Regions from separate parts of the Gemmobacter fulvus genome, predicted to be linked through region 3. Evidence: riboswitches for the same ligand, from Rfam matches in the RefSeq annotation. Region 3 holds a riboswitch; each other region holds the start of a gene.
What was found. A riboswitch is a leader RNA that binds a small molecule or an ion and turns the genes downstream of it on or off. The one in region 3 is predicted to bind cobalamin.
Positions count from the first base shown of each region.

Region 1: linked by a shared signal. The riboswitch ahead of KM031_RS19750 (aromatic ring-hydroxylating oxygenase subunit alpha) and the one ahead of KM031_RS03355 (CbtB domain-containing protein) in region 3 are both predicted to bind cobalamin.
Region 2: linked by a shared signal. The riboswitch ahead of nrdH (glutaredoxin-like protein NrdH) and the one ahead of KM031_RS03355 (CbtB domain-containing protein) in region 3 are both predicted to bind cobalamin.
Region 4: linked by a shared signal. The riboswitch ahead of KM031_RS09555 (TonB-dependent receptor plug domain-containing protein) and the one ahead of KM031_RS03355 (CbtB domain-containing protein) in region 3 are both predicted to bind cobalamin.

Region 1 covers NZ_CP076363.1:271,714-275,935, forward strand. The annotation lists gene KM031_RS19745 (FAD-binding oxidoreductase) at 1-127, opposite strand, end outside; gene KM031_RS19750 (aromatic ring-hydroxylating oxygenase subunit alpha) at 132-1,370, opposite strand; cobalamin riboswitch at 1,487-1,678, opposite strand; gene KM031_RS19755 (hypothetical protein) at 1,771-2,247, opposite strand; gene KM031_RS19760 (UDP-2,3-diacylglucosamine diphosphatase) at 2,517-3,323, shown strand; gene KM031_RS19765 (ceramide glucosyltransferase) at 3,323-4,222, shown strand, end outside.
Region 2 covers NZ_CP076361.1:1,950,910-1,955,131, forward strand. The annotation lists gene nrdE (class 1b ribonucleoside-diphosphate reductase subunit alpha) at 1-1,895, opposite strand, end outside; gene nrdI (class Ib ribonucleoside-diphosphate reductase assembly flavoprotein NrdI) at 1,877-2,293, opposite strand; gene nrdH (glutaredoxin-like protein NrdH) at 2,309-2,530, opposite strand; cobalamin riboswitch at 2,639-2,835, opposite strand; gene metH (methionine synthase) at 2,886-4,222, opposite strand, start outside.
Region 3 covers NZ_CP076361.1:685,895-690,116, forward strand. The annotation lists gene KM031_RS03345 (energy-coupling factor ABC transporter permease) at 1-473, shown strand, start outside; gene KM031_RS03350 (DUF1636 domain-containing protein) at 495-830, shown strand; cobalamin riboswitch at 887-1,108, shown strand; gene KM031_RS03355 (CbtB domain-containing protein) at 1,143-1,322, shown strand; gene KM031_RS03360 (CbtA family protein) at 1,339-2,103, shown strand; gene cobF (precorrin-6A synthase (deacetylating)) at 2,295-3,050, shown strand; gene KM031_RS03370 (group II truncated hemoglobin) at 3,056-3,436, opposite strand; gene KM031_RS03375 (trimethylamine N-oxide demethylase) at 3,436-4,222, opposite strand, start outside.
Region 4 covers NZ_CP076361.1:1,957,185-1,961,406, reverse strand. The annotation lists gene KM031_RS09565 (FecCD family ABC transporter permease) at 1-608, opposite strand, end outside; gene KM031_RS09560 (ABC transporter substrate-binding protein) at 605-1,453, opposite strand; gene KM031_RS09555 (TonB-dependent receptor plug domain-containing protein) at 1,440-3,317, opposite strand; cobalamin riboswitch at 3,449-3,662, opposite strand; gene metH (methionine synthase) at 3,851-4,222, shown strand, end outside.

The DNA.
Region 1 (4,222 bases), on a different replicon from region 3:
ACGCGCCCGAGGGCGCGCGGAAGGTGAAGGTGGCGGTATCATCGGTCTCCGGCACCACCATGGCACATTCCAGCAGCTCGCTGTCATTCCATGGCGCGGCAGACCAGTTCATGCGGTTCTTGCCCATGCGCTTACTCCGCCGCCAAGGCGGGCTTGGGGGCCAGCCGTTTGCTCATCACGTTGCAATACCAGTCGACGAACTGGATCACGCCCTCTTCCTGAATGGTGGAATAGGGGCCGGGCTCATAGGCGGGCGACAGGATGCCTTTCTGGTTTTCTTCCACCACCTGACGGTCCTCGTCATTGGTGTTCAGCCAGACGCGGGTCAGCGTTTCCAGATCATAATCCACGCCTTCCACCGCATCCTTGTGCACCAGCCATTTGGTGGTGACCTCGGTTTCGGTGGGCGAAATCGGCAGGATGCGGAACACGATGGCATGATCACCAAGGAAATGGTTCCAAGTGTTGGGATAATGGAAGAACAGCAGGCTGCCCGCATCATTGAATGGCATTGCACCCATGCGTTTGGCCACGGCGGCCTTGGTCGACATGGTATAGCTTTCGGCGTTGTTCAGCAGCGGGATCCGGGCCAGACGCCATTGCATGTCGGGGTGGTTCACAAAGCGCGACGGCAGACCGGCCGCTTCGCAGCGTTTCCAGTGATCCAGAATGTCGGGGCTGGCGGAATCCGGGCCTTCCATCGCCGTCATGCGCGGATTGTCGGAATAGGTGCGGCACAGCGAGGGGTGCGAACCGCCACAATGGTAGCATTCGCGGTTGTTCTCGATTACCAGCTTCCAGTTGCCGTTTTCCACGATGGTCGACGAAAACGCGACCTTGGCATCCTTCAGCCCCGAGGGGGCGAGATAGGACATCAGCTTGGGCGCCAGATCGCTGATCGGCGGCGGCACTTCGGCCAGACAAATGAACACCATGCCGCCCAGATCGACGCAATGCACCTTTTTCAGCCCATGCGCGGCGGGATCAAACCCTTCCTGCATGTCACGCGCATAAAGCAGCTTGCCGTCCAGATCATAGGTCCACTGGTGATAGGGGCAGACAAGCTTCGGCGTGGAGCCGGTTTCCTTGGCGCAGAGCCGCTGGCCGCGATGGCGGCACACGTTGTGAAAGGCGCGGATCATGCCATCATTGCCGCGCGTGATGACCAGCGGATAGGCCCCCACTTGCAGCGTGGCAAAGGCCCCCGCCTTGGGCAACTCGCACGAAGGCACGGCAAACAGCCATTCCCGATAGAACACATTCTCAAGGTCCAGGGCATAGACGCCCGGATCACAATAGAGGGCTTGCTCCAACGCATAGTCGGGGCGACGCGCAGCAAGGCGCGAGAGGGTCTCGGATTGGCTCAGCATTTGGCACCTCGCTAGGCCCTGCGCCTCCCCGCGCCGGACCGGATCATTCAGTTGCGAGGGGTTGGTGCGGTGCGTCCTGCCTCCTCGCAGGGCCAGCACAGCAAACCCGCCCCCGGCGGTTACGTTCCTGCAAGGCTGGTTTCCGGGCTGGGGGAGCGGGCTTTCCACCCACGCGCGACGCCTTCCCAAGGGACCCCTCAGTGGCTTTCGTCGCGCTCTCCCGTTACCGTTGCGGGGGCAGCGCCGGCTTTGCACCGGCTTCCCAATTCTCCGCTGTTTCCAGCGGCACCTTGCCAGCCAGAACTATCCTGAAAGCGACGGGCACCATGTGCGGATTGCGACATTGCGGCATCCAAAACCGGACAGCGATGCAGATGCCGGGGCGGCGGAATTTGCCGGGTCAGGCGCGGGCAGGCGGTGCGAGCCGTGCCAACTCTGCCGCAGCGTCAATCAGCGGCCCCACCGGGCGGGAATCACACAGCATCACCGCATGGGCGATGGCCTGTCCGGGCTGCGCGCGGCGGGTGTGATGCAGCACATGCAACAGCAGCTGTTCGGGCTTGGTCAGCACGGCGGCGCAGCCTGCGCAGAACGGGTTGGAATAGCGGAACCCGTCCGACCGCGAAATCGCCATGACATGCACCATCTGCACGACGGCGGCGCAGATCCTGTCGCCCTGGATCGGGCCGAACTGCACCCGCGCGGCATCTTGCGGCTCCATCACCAGGGGCGGCAGGTTCTGCGCCATCTGGGCGAAGACAAGCCGCATCACATCCAGGCATTGCCGTTCGAACAGATCAAAGACGGCATCGCTCAGCAGCGATTCGCTGGGGCCGGGTGTGCCGCAGCGGCGGGTCTGGCGGGTGGAATATGTCATGTCTGGCCTCGCGCAAAGGGCACCGCGCCGCAGCCGAGGGAGGGGGCGCGCGGTGCCGAGTGTATGAATCTGCCTCGGTCCTTCGGCTTCTGTGGCCGCCTGTCGACACTGGGTGATAATTTCTTACTAAAACAGTATGGAATGTCAAGTGCCGGAATACACGACCCGTTGCCGGGCGTCAGTTTCGCGGCATTGCAGCATCACAGTCACAAAACCGTGGCATGGCGATGCGACACAGGGTCGACCGCAGCCTTCTGTGAGCTTTGCCCATGCCCCGTCCCGCAGCCCCCCGGCATCACCGCAGCCTGTTTCTGTCTGACCTGCATCTGGGGGCGCTTGGCTGCCGCGCCGATCTGATCCGCGACTTTCTGGAAGCGAACAGTGCCGATACCATCTATCTGGTGGGCGACATCCTCGACATCTGGCATCCGCTGACGCTGACCTGGGGCCCGGCGCAGGACCGCATCATCGCCCTGTTGCGCCAGCGCGCGGCTGAAGGGGCGCGGCTGGTCTATCTGATCGGCAATCACGATGCGCCGCTGCGCGGGCCGCAGACGGCCCCGGCGGCGCAGGATCTGCCCGCCGAACTGGCCGAGGCGGTGACGCATCTTGCCGCCGATGGGCGACGTTATCTGGTGCTGCATGGCGATATCTGTGACGCGCGACTGTTGCGCTGGCACATCTGCACCCGTATCGGCAGCCGCATCGACGGGCTGCTGCGCGCGGCGGATCGCGGGCTGCGCCGGGTGCGGCGCAATCTGCGCCCCGAAGACCGCAGCCCGGTCGAATGGCTGCTGACCGCGCTGAATACGGTGCTCTATGCGGGCAAGGCGCATGAGCGGCGCTTGATCGCGCTGGCGCGGGGCAATGGCCATGATGGTGTCATCTGCGGCCATTTCCATGTGGCGGCGCTGCATGGCGACCATGGGCTGATCTATGCCAATTGCGGCGATTGGGTGGATAGTTTCACAGCGATTGCCGAAGACGCCGAAGGGCGCCTGTCGGTGCTGGGCGGGCGCGAAGCTCTGCGGCAGGCCGCAGCCCAGCCCGATCTTCTGGCCGAGGGGGCGGCATAATGCTGGCGCTGGTTCTTGGCGGCGTTGCGGTGCTGATGCTGCTGGCCCATCTGCTGACCGTCTGGCTGGCGTTGCCCCGGTCTGCGAAGCCATCGTCGCATACACCATTGACCCCGATCCTGCTGCTGCGCCCGGTGTGCGGGCTGGACCGTTTCGATCCCGAAACGCTGGCCTCGACGTTCCGGCAGGATCACCCCGACCATGAGGTGATCTTCTGTGCGGCGCGGGCGGATGATCCTGCGGTGCCGGTGGTGCGCGGCCTGATCGCGGCGCATCCGCAGGTGCGCGCCTGTCTGATGATCGGAGAAACGCGGATCAGCGGCAACCCGAAGCTGAACAATCTGGTCAAAGGCTGGCAGGCGCGGGATACCGCATGGGTCGCCATGGCCGACAGCAATCTGCTGCTGCCGCCGGATTACCTGCGCCAATTGGCGCAGACGTGGCACGAGGATCGTGGACAGGGCGCGTGCGGGCTGGTCACCTCGCCTGCCGTGGGCATCCGCCCCGATGGCCTGTGGGGCGCGCTGGAATGTGCCTTTCTGAACACCAATCAGGCCCGCTTGCAACTGGCGGCGGATCGGCTTGGCGTTGGTTTTGCGCAGGGCAAAACGCTGTTCTGGCACCGCGACCAATTGGAGATGGCAGGTGGCTTGCCCGCCCTTGGCCGCAATCTTGCCGAAGATGTTGCGGCCACCAAGGCCGTGCGCGGCTTGGGCCTGCGGGTGCGGCTGACGGCGCGCCCCTTTGCCCAACCCATCGGTGTGCGCGGCTTCGCGCAGGTCTGGGCGCGGCAATTGCGCTGGTCCAAGGTGCGGCGTGACGGTTTCCCGGGCCTGTTCGCGCTGGAGCCGCTCAACGGTGCGCTGATCCCGGCCTTGGCGCTGGTGTCGGCGCTGGCC
Region 2 (4,222 bases), 1.3 Mb from region 3:
AACTCCAGGTTGTCATTGGTCATGAAGGGCGCGGGGTAATAGACGCGGCCCAGCTTGCCTTCCTTGCGGATCTCGATCTTCGAGGCGATGGGGTGGATCGAGGACGTGGAGTTGTTGATATAGCTGATCGAGCCGGTCGGCGGCACCGCCTGAAGGTTGCGGTTGTAAAGCCCGTATTGCATCACATCGGCCCTGAGCGCGGCCCAGTCGGCGCGGCTGGGCACATGGATGCCCGCCGTATCGAACAGCGATTGCCCGCGCGCCGTCGCCGGTTGCCAGTCGGCCTCGGTGTATTTGTCAAAGAACGCGCCTGACGCATAGGCCGAGTCTGCAAAGCCCCGGAAGCTTTGCCCGCGTTCGCGCGCAATCAGGTTCGAGGCGCGCAGGGCGTGAAACAGCACCGTGCAGAAATAGATATTGGTGAAGTCGATTCCTTCGGGGCTGCCATAGTGGATGCGTTCGCGCGCCAGATAGCCATGCAGGTTCATCTGGCCCAGACCGATGGCATGGCCTTCGTCATTGCCGCGCCGCACCGATGGCACCGAGGTGATGGCCGACATATCCGACACCGCCGTCAGCGCCCGGATCGCGGTTTCAACCGTGGCGCCGAAATCCGGCCCGTCCATGGTGGCGGCGATGTTCAGGCTGCCCAGATTGCAGGAAATATCGGTGCCCAGATGATCGTAAGACAGATCGTCCTGATAGGTGCTGGCCTCGTTCACCTGCAGAATTTCCGAACACAGGTTCGACATGCTGATCCGCCCGGCAATCGGGTTGGCGCGGTTCACCGTGTCTTCGAACACGATATAGGGGTAGCCGGATTCAAACTGGATTTCGGCCAGAATCTGAAAGAACTCGCGCGCCTTGATCTTGCGTTTCCTGATGCGCGGATTGTCCACCATCTCGCGGTATTTTTCGGTGACCGACAGTTCCGAAAAGGCGCAGCCATAGACGCGCTGCACATCATGCGGCGAAAACAGATACATATCCTCGTTCGCCTTGGCCAATTCAAAGGTGATGTCGGGGATCACCACGCCAAGGCTCAGCGTCTTGATGCGGATCTTTTCATCGGCATTTTCGCGTTTGGTATCCAGAAACTTCAGAATGTCCGGGTGATGCGCGTTCAGATAGACCGCGCCCGCCCCCTGCCGCGCGCCAAGCTGGTTGGCATAGGAAAAGCTGTCTTCCAGCAGCTTCATCACCGGGATCACACCCGAGGACTGGTTTTCGATCCCTTTGATCGGCGCGCCCGCCTCGCGCAGGTTGGTCAGCATCAGCGCCACGCCGCCGCCCCGCTTGGACAGTTGTAGGGCCGAATTGATGGACCGCCCGATGCTTTCCATATTGTCTTCGATGCGCAGCAGGAAACACGAGATCAACTCGCCCCGTTGGGCCTTTCCGGCATTCAGGAAGGTGGGCGTTGCCGGTTGAAAGCGGCCCGCGATCATTTCTTCCATGAAGCGCAGGGCCAGGCCCTCGTCCCCCTGCGCCAGCGTCAGCGCGACCATCACCACCCGATCCTCGAACCGCTCCAGATAGCGCTGCCCGTCGCGGGTCTTGAGCGTGTAGGACGTGTAGTATTTCAGCGCGCCCAGAAAGCTGGGAAAGCGGAACTTCCGTGCATAGGCCGCATCGAAGATCTGGCGCAGAAAGGCGGTGGAATAGGCCTCCAGCACCGGCGCTTCGTAATAACCTTCGCGCACGAGGTAGCCGAGCTTTTCGTCAAGGCTATGAAAAAAGACGGTATTCTGATTGACGTGTTGCAGGAAATACTGCCGGGCCGCCATCTTGTCGGCGTCAAACTGGATGCGGCCCTCCGCGTCATAAAGGTTCAGCGTGGCATTCAGGGCGTGATAATCCAGCGTCGCGGGCGGCATCATGGCACGGTCAAGCATTGGTCTCTCCAGAAATTGTGCAGGCCCGCGCGGATGTGGGCGATGTCGGTGTCGGTTCCGGCCAGTTCAAAACGATACAGGCAGGGCACCGCGCATTTCTGCGCGATGACAGTGGCGGCATGGGCGTAGAAGCGGCCGAAGTTGCGGTTGCCCGCGCCGATCACCCCGCGCAGCCCGCCGCACAGATCGGGATCGTTCAGAAAGCGGATCACCTGTCGGGGCACCGCCCCCCGGCCTGTGCCATCGGAATAGGTCGGGCAGATCAGCACATAGGGGGTCTGTGGCTGCGGCAGGGGGGCCGTCGCGTCGATGGGGATGCGCAGCGCGTCCAGCCCCAGCCGGGCGACCAGCCGCGCGGTATTGCCAGAGCCGGATGAAAAATAGACAAGCCGCGCCATGATCCGGCCCGCCGATCAGCAGAGGGCGTTGATCTTGTCGGGGCGGAAGCCCGCCCAATGATCGCCGCGCGCCTCGACCACCGGCACCTGCCGATAACCAAGCGCGGTGATCCGGGCCAGCGCCTCGGCGTCTTCGGAAAGGTCGATCACGGTGTAATCGACGCCCAGCTTGTCCAAGGCGCGATAGGTTGCCACGCATTGCACGCATGCCGGTTTGGAATAGACGGTGATGGTCATTGCCCTGTTCCTTTGCCTGTTTGCGAACGGCGGACAGGGGGCTGCAACGGGCCAAGCCACAGAGGATCTGTGCCGCACCCGTTCCACGCCACCGGGCCCACCGCCCGAGATCGTTTCTGCGTTCAGGCAGGTCTCCTGGCTTGCGGCGTAGGGCCTTGCCCCGCCTTCCCGATCCGCAGATCAGTGGCATATGGGGCAGGCACACCGCTTACAGTTGCGGGGGCAGCGCCGGACTATCACCGGCTTCCCTTTTCACCCCCTTGTCGCCATGGCGAGTCAGGGGCACCTGAACATCTGCATATAGCGGCTAAGGGGTGGATGGTGTCAATATATAGATAGTGTGCTTGGGCCGATTCTATTCGGCGGCGGCCAGAATGGGGCGGGGCACATAGTTCAGAATCGGCCCCAGCCAGCGTTCCACCACCTCGACCGGCATGTCTTTGCGGGCGGCGTAATCCAGCACCTGATCGAGTTCCACCTTGGCCACGCCAAAATAATAGGCCTCGGGATGGCCGATATAGAGGCCGGACACGGACGAGCCGGGCCACATCGCCATGCTTTCGGTCAGCCGCACGCCGGTTGCCGCCTCGGCATCCAGCAGGCGGAACAGCGTGGTCTTTTCGGTGTGATCCGGCTGGGCCGGATAGCCGGGGGCCGGGCGGATGCCACGATAGGGCTCGCCGATCAGGGCTTCCGGGGCAAAGCTCTCGTCGGGCGCATAGCCCCACAGCTCGCGCCGGACCATCTCGTGCATGCGTTCCGCAAAGGCCTCGGCGAAACGGTCGGCCAGCGCCTTGACGAGGATGGCGTTGAAATCGTCATTTGCCCGTTCGAACCGCTCTGCGATGGCAACTTCTTCGATGCCTGCCGTCACCACAAAGCCGCCGACGTAATCGGCGGTGCCGACCGGGGCCACGAAATCGGCCAGTGCCACATTGGGGCGATCATCGCGTTTGCTGACCTGTTGGCGCAGCGTGTGCAGGGTGGCCAGATCGGCGCTGCGGCTGTCATCGCGGAACAGCCGGATGTCATCCCCCACCGCATTGGCAGGCCAGAAGCCGACGACGGCGCGGGGGCGGAACCATTTCTCGGCGATGATCTGCGCCAGCATGGCCTGCGCATCGGCAAACAGCGCGCGGGCTGCTGCCCCCTGCTTTTCATCGTCCAGAATCCGCGGATAGACGCCTTTCAGCTCCCATGTCTGGAAGAACGGCGTCCAGTCGATATAGCGCGCCAGCTCGGCCAGATCCCAGTCCTCGAACACCTTGGTGCCCAGAAAGCCGGGCCGGGGCACCGCGTAGCCCTGCCAGTCGATCTTCAGCGCATTTGCCCGCGCATCGGCCAGCGGCAACCGCTTTTTGGCCAGTTCGGCGCGGGCGTGGTTTTCGGCCACCTTCTCGTATTCCGCGCGGGTGGTTTCCACGTATCCTGTCTTCTGATCGGGCGACAGCAGCGCCGACACAACCCCCACGGCACGGCTGGCATCGGTCACATAGACGGTCTGCCCCCGATCATATTTCGGGTGGATCTTCACCGCCGTATGGACGCGCGAGGTGGTGGCACCCCCGATCAGCAGCGGAATGTCAAAGCCTTCGCGCTCCATCTCGGCGGCGACATGCACCATTTCGTCCAGCGAGGGCGTGATAAGCCCCGACAGACCGATGATGTCCACCTGTTCACTGCGCGCCACCT
Region 3 (4,222 bases):
CCGAGGTGCATTTCATTCTCGGCTCCACGCTGTTCCTGATCCTCGGCACCGCCCCTGCCGCCATCGGGCTGGCGCTTGGCCTACTGATCCAGAGCCTGTTCTTCGCACAGGCCGACCTGCCGCAATATGGCATGAATGTCACCACGCTGCTGGTGCCGCTGTTCGCCATTGCAGCACTTGCCAAACGCATCATCGCCCCCGGCACCGCCTATGTGGACCTGAGCTATGGCCAGACGCTGGCCCTCTCGACCGCCTATCAGGCGGGCATCGTGGCCTGGGTGGCGTTCTGGGCCTTTACCGGCACCGGCATCTCGACCGAAAGCCTGGCCTCGGTCGGCACCTTCGGCGCTGCCTATATGCTGGTGATCGTGGTGGAACCGCTGGTGGATCTGGCTGTGCTGGCCGCAGCCAAGGCCATGCGCGGGCTGGCAGGCTCAGGCCTTGTCACGCCGCGCCTGCACAACGCCGCCTGAGATGACAGGGCGGCACCCCCAGTGCCGCCCCTTTGCGCGATGAAGATCACCCTCTGCACTTCTTGCCCGCTAGGCCGGTCCGGCTTTGCCACCCCACTGGGGGCGGCGCTGGATCAGGCGGGCATTGCCGCGCAGATCGCGACGGTGGACTGCATGTCGGGCTGCACCCGCGCCTCGACGCTGGCCTTCCGCGCCCCCGGCAAGACCGCCTATCTGTTCGGCGATCTGACCGAGGCCGATCTGCCCGACCTTCTCACCTTTGCCCGGCTCTATGCCGCCAGCCCGGATGGCACGCTGACCGATGCCCGGCCGCTCGGCACGCTGCGCCGCAAGGCCATCGCGCGGATTCCGGGCTGAGGTCGCAGCCCGCCTGCCATCTGTCGCAAAGCACCTTGACCGATGCCCCCCGTTGCGCGCAGATGAAGGCGCAAGGTGTCCATCAGGTGCAAAGCACCCGGACTTCATCGGGAATGGGGAAGAGGCGGACCAAACGCGGCGCCTCCTGCCCCAGCCGCCCCCGCGACTGTCAGCGGCGAGCGGGTCTCTTTCATGCCACTGGCGCCTCCGCGCGCCGGGAAGGCAGAGATCCGCCCTGACCCGCGAGCCAGGAGACCGGCCTTGCGCGGTGCAACATGAATGCCGTCGGGTGTGACGGCAAGGAGAGACGTTATGACCCAATCGCAGATGACGGCCAAGACTGCCACCAAATCCTCTTCCGCCGTGATGGCGGCTGTGTTTGTCGCGGCCCTTGGCGGCGCGCTGCTGTTCGTCGCAGGCCATGCGCAATCGGCGGCCCTGCATGACGCGGCACATGATGTGCGCCACGCGACCGGCTTCCCCTGCCACTGACCCGCCGCAGATACAGATGATCAAATCCATGGTGGCCAGCGCCCTGATCGCTGGCTGTGCAGTAGGGCTGCTCGCAGCTCTGCTGCATTTCGCATTCGTGCAGGACTATATCCTTCTGGGCGAAGAGTTTGAATCCGGCGCAAGGGTGCATTTCGAAAACGCCGCCCCTGCCACACCCGAGGGCGCGGGCCACGCCCATGCCACACCAGACGCCGCCGCCGCACCGCATGACCATGGCAGCGCCGCCGCCCATGATCACGGCAGCGAAGCCGAGCCGGGCGCCGTCCAACGCAATGCGCTGACCGTGCTGTTTGCCGTGCTGATCTATACCGCCTACGCGCTGCTGCTGGCGGCCGGCTTCGGCCTCGCCGAAAGCTTCGGTGCAACGATCACCGCACGCGACGGGCTGCTCTGGGGTATCGGCGGCTTTGTCACCTTCCAGCTGGCCCCGGCCATGGGGCTGGCACCGGAACTGCCCGGCACCATCGCCGCCGAACTGGGCGCGCGACAGCTCTGGTGGTGGCTGACCGTCGGCTGCACCGGCAGCGGGCTCGCCCTCCTGGCCTATGGCCGCCACTGGGCGCTGTTCGGCCTCGCGGGCGCGCTGCTGGCGCTGCCGCATGTGATCGGCGCCCCGCATCCCGACCAGTTCTGGGGCGTGGCCCCGCCCGAAGTGGCCGGGGCCTTTTCGGCCCGCGTGCTGGGCACGGCGCTGGTGGTCTGGGCGCTGCTCGGCTGGGTCGCCGCCACCGTCTGGCACCGCGAGATCCGCAGCACCTGACATCGGATGGGGGGCCGCATGTCCCCCATTCACCTTGCCCAAATATCCCCGCCGGAGGCAGCGGCCTGCCCCGCAGGGCAGGCGGAACCAAGCGGCCGCAAGGCCGCGCCGGTGACCTCAGGGGCTTGCGGCCACAGGCCGCTCCGCGTCATAAGCCCGCAGACACCAACGCCCAGCAGCCGGAGCGCAAGATGATCGACCTCAGCCTGATCGGCATCGGCACCGGAAATCCCGATCACCTCACGCGTCAGGCGATCCGGGCGCTGAACGCAGCCGATCTGATCCTGATCCCGCACAAGGGCGACGGCAAGGCCGATCTGGCCGATCTGCGCCGCAGCATCGTGGCCGAGGTTGTCACCAATCCCGCCACGCGCATCGTAACCTTCGACCTGCCGGTCCGCGATGCGGCCACCGCCGATTACCGCCGTCGGGTGGAGGATTGGCACGATGCCATTGCAGCGCTCTGGGCCAGCGAAATCGCCGCCCATCTGGGCGCAACGGGCCGTGTGGCGCTGCTGGTCTGGGGCGATCCGTCGCTCTATGACAGCACGCTGCGCATCGCGGCCCGGCTACGCCCTGCGCCGCAAGTGACGGTAGTGCCCGGCATCACCTCCATTCAGGCGCTGACCGCCGCCCATGCCATCCCGCTGAACGAGATCAACGGCCCGGTGATGATCACCACCGGCCGCCGCCTGCGCGACGACGGCTTTCCGCCCGGCACAGACACCTGCGTCGTGATGCTGGATGGCGAATGTTCGTTCCAGAGCCTGCCGCCAGACGGGTTGGAAATCTGGTGGGCAGGCTTTGCCGGCATGCCGGAACAGATCACCGAACGCGGCCCCTTGGCCGAGGCAGGGCCGCGCATCCTTGAACGGCGCGCGGCGGCGCGGGCCGAACATGGCTGGATCATGGATATCTATCTGCTGCGCCGCACCGCGCAGGCCTGAGCCGCTCAGCGGTTGACGAGGATCATCGCGACCCGGCGAAAGGCCGCGCGGATCCGCTCGACATGCGGGCCGGAATGGCCGCAGTCCACCAGCGCGCGATCCATCAGCGCCAGCCAGTCCTCGGCATCCTCGGCCCGGATCGGCACATGATTGTGCATCAGGCGCACATCCATCGTGCCGTGTTTTTCCTCGTAATAGCGCCGCCCGCCCAGAAACCCTGACAGGAAATTCACCTGTTCCTCGCGCACATGCGCAAGGCCATGGCCACGAAAATGCAGGCGCATGATCTGTGCGCCCTGCGCATCGGTTTCCACCAGATCGTAAAAGCGGTTGACGAGGCGCCGCAGCGCCTCCTCTCCGCCCAGATGATCCAGCGGGCTGGCCATCAGCTTTGCGGCCGGGTCTTTTTCGGGTCGTAATGGCTCAGCGGCACAATCACCGCAGGCAGGCGCTTCTGCTGGCCGTCCAGCTTGCCCACCTCCACCGCCGTGCCCACAGCGGCATGGGCCACATCCACCCGCGCCAGCGCGATGTTCTTGCCCAGCAACGGCGAACGCATCGACGAGGTGACAACGCCGATCTGCGCGCGCCCCACATGGATGCAATCGCCATGGCCGACATCCACATTGGCGTCGATGTCGAGCCCGACAAACTTGTGCATCGCATGTTCCTTGCGCCGGATCAGCGCGTCGCGACCGATGAAATCATCGGTTTTCGATTTCAGCAGCACGGTAAAGCCGATCCCGGCCTCGAACGGGTCGGTCTGGTCGCTGAAATCATATCCGGCGAAGATCAGGCCCGCTTCGATGCGCACCATGTCCAGCGCCGCCAGGCCCATCGGGCGCAGCCCCTGATCGGCACCATGTTCCCAGACCGCATCATAGACCGCAGCGCCGTCTTTCGGGTGGCAGAACACCTCGAAGCCCAGCTCGCCGGTATAGCCGGTGCGCGACACCACCACCGGCGCGCCATCCGGCCCGCCCAGCCGCCCGACGGTGAAGCGGAACCAGCCCAACTCCTCGATGGTCGGCTGATGCGGCGCTGTCCAGATCATGCGGCGCATGATCTCGCGGCTGTTCGGCCCCTGCACCGCAAGATTGTGCAGCTGATCGGTGGAGGCGCGCACCATGACCTGCAAGCCCAGCTTTTCGGCCTGTTCGCGCAGCCAGACC
Region 4 (4,222 bases), 1.3 Mb from region 3:
GCCAGCAAGGCCGCCCCGGCAAGGATCAGCGGCAGCGCAATCCAGACATGCGTCATCGAGCGGTCTGCCAGCGACCCCATCATCCAGAACACGATCTCATTCGCCGCAAAGGGGTTGGGCGACAGATTCAGCACCAGCGAGGTCAGCGCCCCGGCCAGTGCCGATATGGCAATGCCCGCGAGGATCAGCGTCAGCGACCCGCCGCGCGTCCCCGACAGCGCCAGAACCAGCAGCACGCCGATCAGTGCCCCACCCAGCGCCGCAACCGGCAGCGCCATGGCCACCGTGGTGGCAAGCCCGGTCTGGATCGCCAGCACCGCGCCCAGCGCCGCCGAGCCTGACACGCCGATCAGCCCCGGATCCGCCAGCGGGTTGCGCAGATAGCCCTGCATCGCCGCCCCGGCCAGCCCCAGCGCCGCGCCAATCATCACCGCCAGCAGCGCGCGCGGCAGGCGGATTTCGCGCATCACCAGCGTCAGCGGGCTGCTATCGCCGACGATCAGTGCATGAAGGCTGGCCACCGGACCGATACGCGCGGGGCCAACCACCAGCGCCACCCCGAACAGCAGGACAACAAGCGCCGTCAGGCCCAAGAACAGCCGCATCATTGGTCCACCTCGATCAAGGTGCGGCGCAGCTCGGCCATTTCGGCCACAGCGCGCAAGACATAGGGGGTGCCGCAGACCCAGTCGCGGTCGGTGACATGGCCCGAGGCGTGATCGTCCTGCATCGCCAGCAGGGCGGGGTGGCGCAGCACCTCTTCCGACCGCGACGCGCCCGGAAAGGGGCGCCCGGTGATCACCGCCTCCGGGGCCGCCATCACCAGCACCTCCAGCGGCAGGATGCCGCCGCTGTCATAGCCCGCCTCTGCCGCCACATTGGCCAACCCCGCCGTGGCGAGGATCTGCCCGGCCAGAGTGCGGTCGCCCGAGGTATAGCTGTTGGCGGCATAAAGGGCGGCGCGGGGGCGGTGCGCCACCGCCTCCTGAAAGGCAGCAAGATCCGCGTCATAGGCGGCAACGATCTCTGCCGCGCGGGCGCTCTGACCCAGCACCGCGCCCATGCGGATCATGCCATCGCGCACCTCTTGCAACGAATTGGACGGCTCGAATGTTTCCACCGGCACGCCCAGACGGCGCAGCATGTCGACCGTCGCGCGCGAGGTATAGGTGCCCGCCAACACCAGATCGGGCTGCATCAGATAGACCTCTTCGGCCAGCCCGTGATTGACCGGATAGGCCCGTGCCTGATCTGCCATCGCCGACCCGCGCGGATCGGCGGCGAGATAAGAGACCGAATGAAGCTGCCCCGGAGCCGCCATCAACATGGCAAGCTGATCGGTGCACAGGTTCATCGACACCACGCGCGCCGGGCCATCGGCCAGCGCACTGGCGGGGGCGCAGAGCAGCGCCCCCGCCAGCAGGATCCGTCGCAAAGCATCAGAATTTGGCATTGAGCCCCACATATACCGCCCGGCCCCGCGTCGCGTAGCCCCAGACATCGGTCACATCCGCATCAAACGCATTTTCTACCCGGCCCGTCAGCTGAAGCCGATCGGTCAGATCATAGCGCGCGGTCAGGTTGACCGTGGTGAATGCGGGCAATTCCACCGTCTGATAAGCGCCCCAGAACTGGGTGTCGAAATTGCCCGACACATGCCGCAGATCCGCCGATACGCTGCCCCTGCCGCCAAAGCTGTCCAGCGTTGCGCCCAGTGCCACCTCATGTCGGGGGCGGCGCACCTCGCGGCTGCCATCGGGGTTCTGCGCATCCAGATAGGTATATCCCAGACGCAGCGCCAGCGCGTCAGTGGCCTGCACCTGCCCCGCGACCTCCAGCCCCCGGCGGTCGCTGTTGCCGGTCTGGTTGACATAACTGAAGGTGCCCGGCCCGGTGCTGACCGCAGTGATTTCATCGGTGAGCGTTTCCTTGAACAGGGTCACATCCACCGTGCCGCGATGCCCGAACACCGGCAGTTCCACGCCCAGATCCAGACTGCGGTTGCGTTCCGGCCGCAGATTGGGGTTGCCGCTATAGCCGAAGGCATCGGCATAAAGCTCGAAATAGGTCGGGTTGACGATGCCGGTTCCGGCAGAGCCATGCAGACGGATATCACTTTCGGCAAAGGTGTAAGACAGGCCGAGCGTCCAGGTGCGCGCATCCTTGAACACGTCGTTATTGTCAAACCGCGCGCCCGCCTGCACATCCAGCCCCGAGTCCAGACTGCCCCGGTATTCCAGCGCAACCGAGGTCGCCTCGCGCCCGTATTGCGGGTTGGAACTGCTGGCGTCGCGCCGGTTTTCCAGCAGCAGGTTGACCAGATTGTCGGCGGTCGCAACCGCGCCGTCGAGCCCATAGCTCAGCCGGTATTTCAACGCATCGGTGCTGGTCCGGGTGAACGGCGCACCATTGGCGCTTTGTTTGTTCTGCGTCGTCTCGGCGGCCAGACGATGCGTCAGCCGACCGTTCATCATGCTGTATTCGGCAAAGACCCCGGCAGTCAGCTCGTCCCGGTCCGCGAACTGGGTCGGGTCATCAACAACATACGAAGGGGCATCGACCGCCGTGTAGGAAGTGCTGTCGTAATCATAGCTTTCCTGCGACCGCCGCGCGGTGAAGCCCAGCGTCAGATCTTCACCCAGCGCATAATCACCCGACAGGATGGCGGTGGTGCGGTCCAGACCATCCTTTTCGCCGCCGTCGCCGGATTGATCAAAGCCCCGGTCATCGGTCCGCGACAGCGACAGCGACACCCCGCCCTGCGCGGTGCGGTGCGACAGGAAGGCGCTGGCGGTGGTGCCTGCGCCCAGCTCGATGCTGCCGCTGGCGCTGCTGCCCGCGCCGCCTTTGCGGGTGATGATGTTGATGACCCCAGCCGAGGCATTGGAGCCGAAATACACCGATTGCGGGCCGCGCAGCACCTCGATCCGTTCGATATTCGCCGTCTCGATGCCGCTGAGGATATATTCGCCATCACCCCCCGCCGCCGCGATACCGTCGATCAGGATCAGGGTGTGATTGCCCTCACCGCCACGGATGCGCACCTGGGTAAAGCTGTTGCCCGATCCATTGACCGCCACGCCCGGTACGGCGCGCAGCGCGTCCTGCACCGTGGTGATGCCCCGCGCGGCAATATCCTCTGCCGTGACGATGCTGGCCGCGCGGCCATAGCGTGCCGCCTCGATCGGCGACAGGCCCCCATTCAGATAGATCGGCGGAAACTCGACCACCTGCTGTGCCTGTGCCGGAAGGGCACTGAAGGTGAGGCTGGCAACCGAAGCCAGAAAAACTGGGGCCGGAAAAACGGAACGCGACATGGCTATCCCTCATCTGCGGCCGCAAGGGACCGCGCTGTCAAACATGATGTCAGATGAGGGCAAAAGCCCCCCGCAGACGGTGAGATCACCACGCGCGGAAGGTCCGCAGCCCGAAACGCCCCACGCGTTCGGACAGGGTGAGCACCTTGGCAGGTCTCCTGACTCGCGGGTCAACGCTTGGCCGGACCTTCCCATCACACTTTGTGCGACAGTGGCATTTCCCGGCTTCGCTCTCCGCCTACAGTTGCGGGGGCAGTTGTGGATTTGGCACCTGATGGCTACGCCGAACCACATTCCCTATTAACCGGATGGCGCACCACCCGGACCAAAGCCCCTGATGCTTACGGCCCGCTGCCGCGTTTGTGAATACCCAAATTTTCAGCGGATATCTGACACCCCTGCGCCGCTCTGGGCGCAACATCATGCGCGGAATTCATGTTCTCCATGAGAAACATGAATTTGGATACCGTTCCGCTTTGCGATAGAAGGCGCTTTTGCACCTTGGTGCCCCCCTGCCGCCGACCGGAGCCTGCATGTCATCCCCTGCCCGCCTTTCCCCCGTCTTTGACCGTCTGGCATCGCTGGCACGCGACCGCATCCTGATCCTTGACGGCGCAATGGGCACGCAGATCCAGAGCCTTGGTTTTGGCGAGGCCGAGTTTACCGCCCATGGCGCGGGCTGCGCCTGCCATCCGCCGATGTTCGGCGAAAAGCCGCATCCGCAACAGGGCAACAATGATCTGCTGATCCTGACCCAGCCGCAGGCCATCGAGGATATCCACTACCGCTATGCCAAGGCCGGGGCGGATATTGTGGAAACCAATACGTTTTCATCCACCTCGATTGCGCAGGCCGATTACGGGCTGGAACATCTGGTGTACGAGCTGAACTTTCACGGCGCGCGT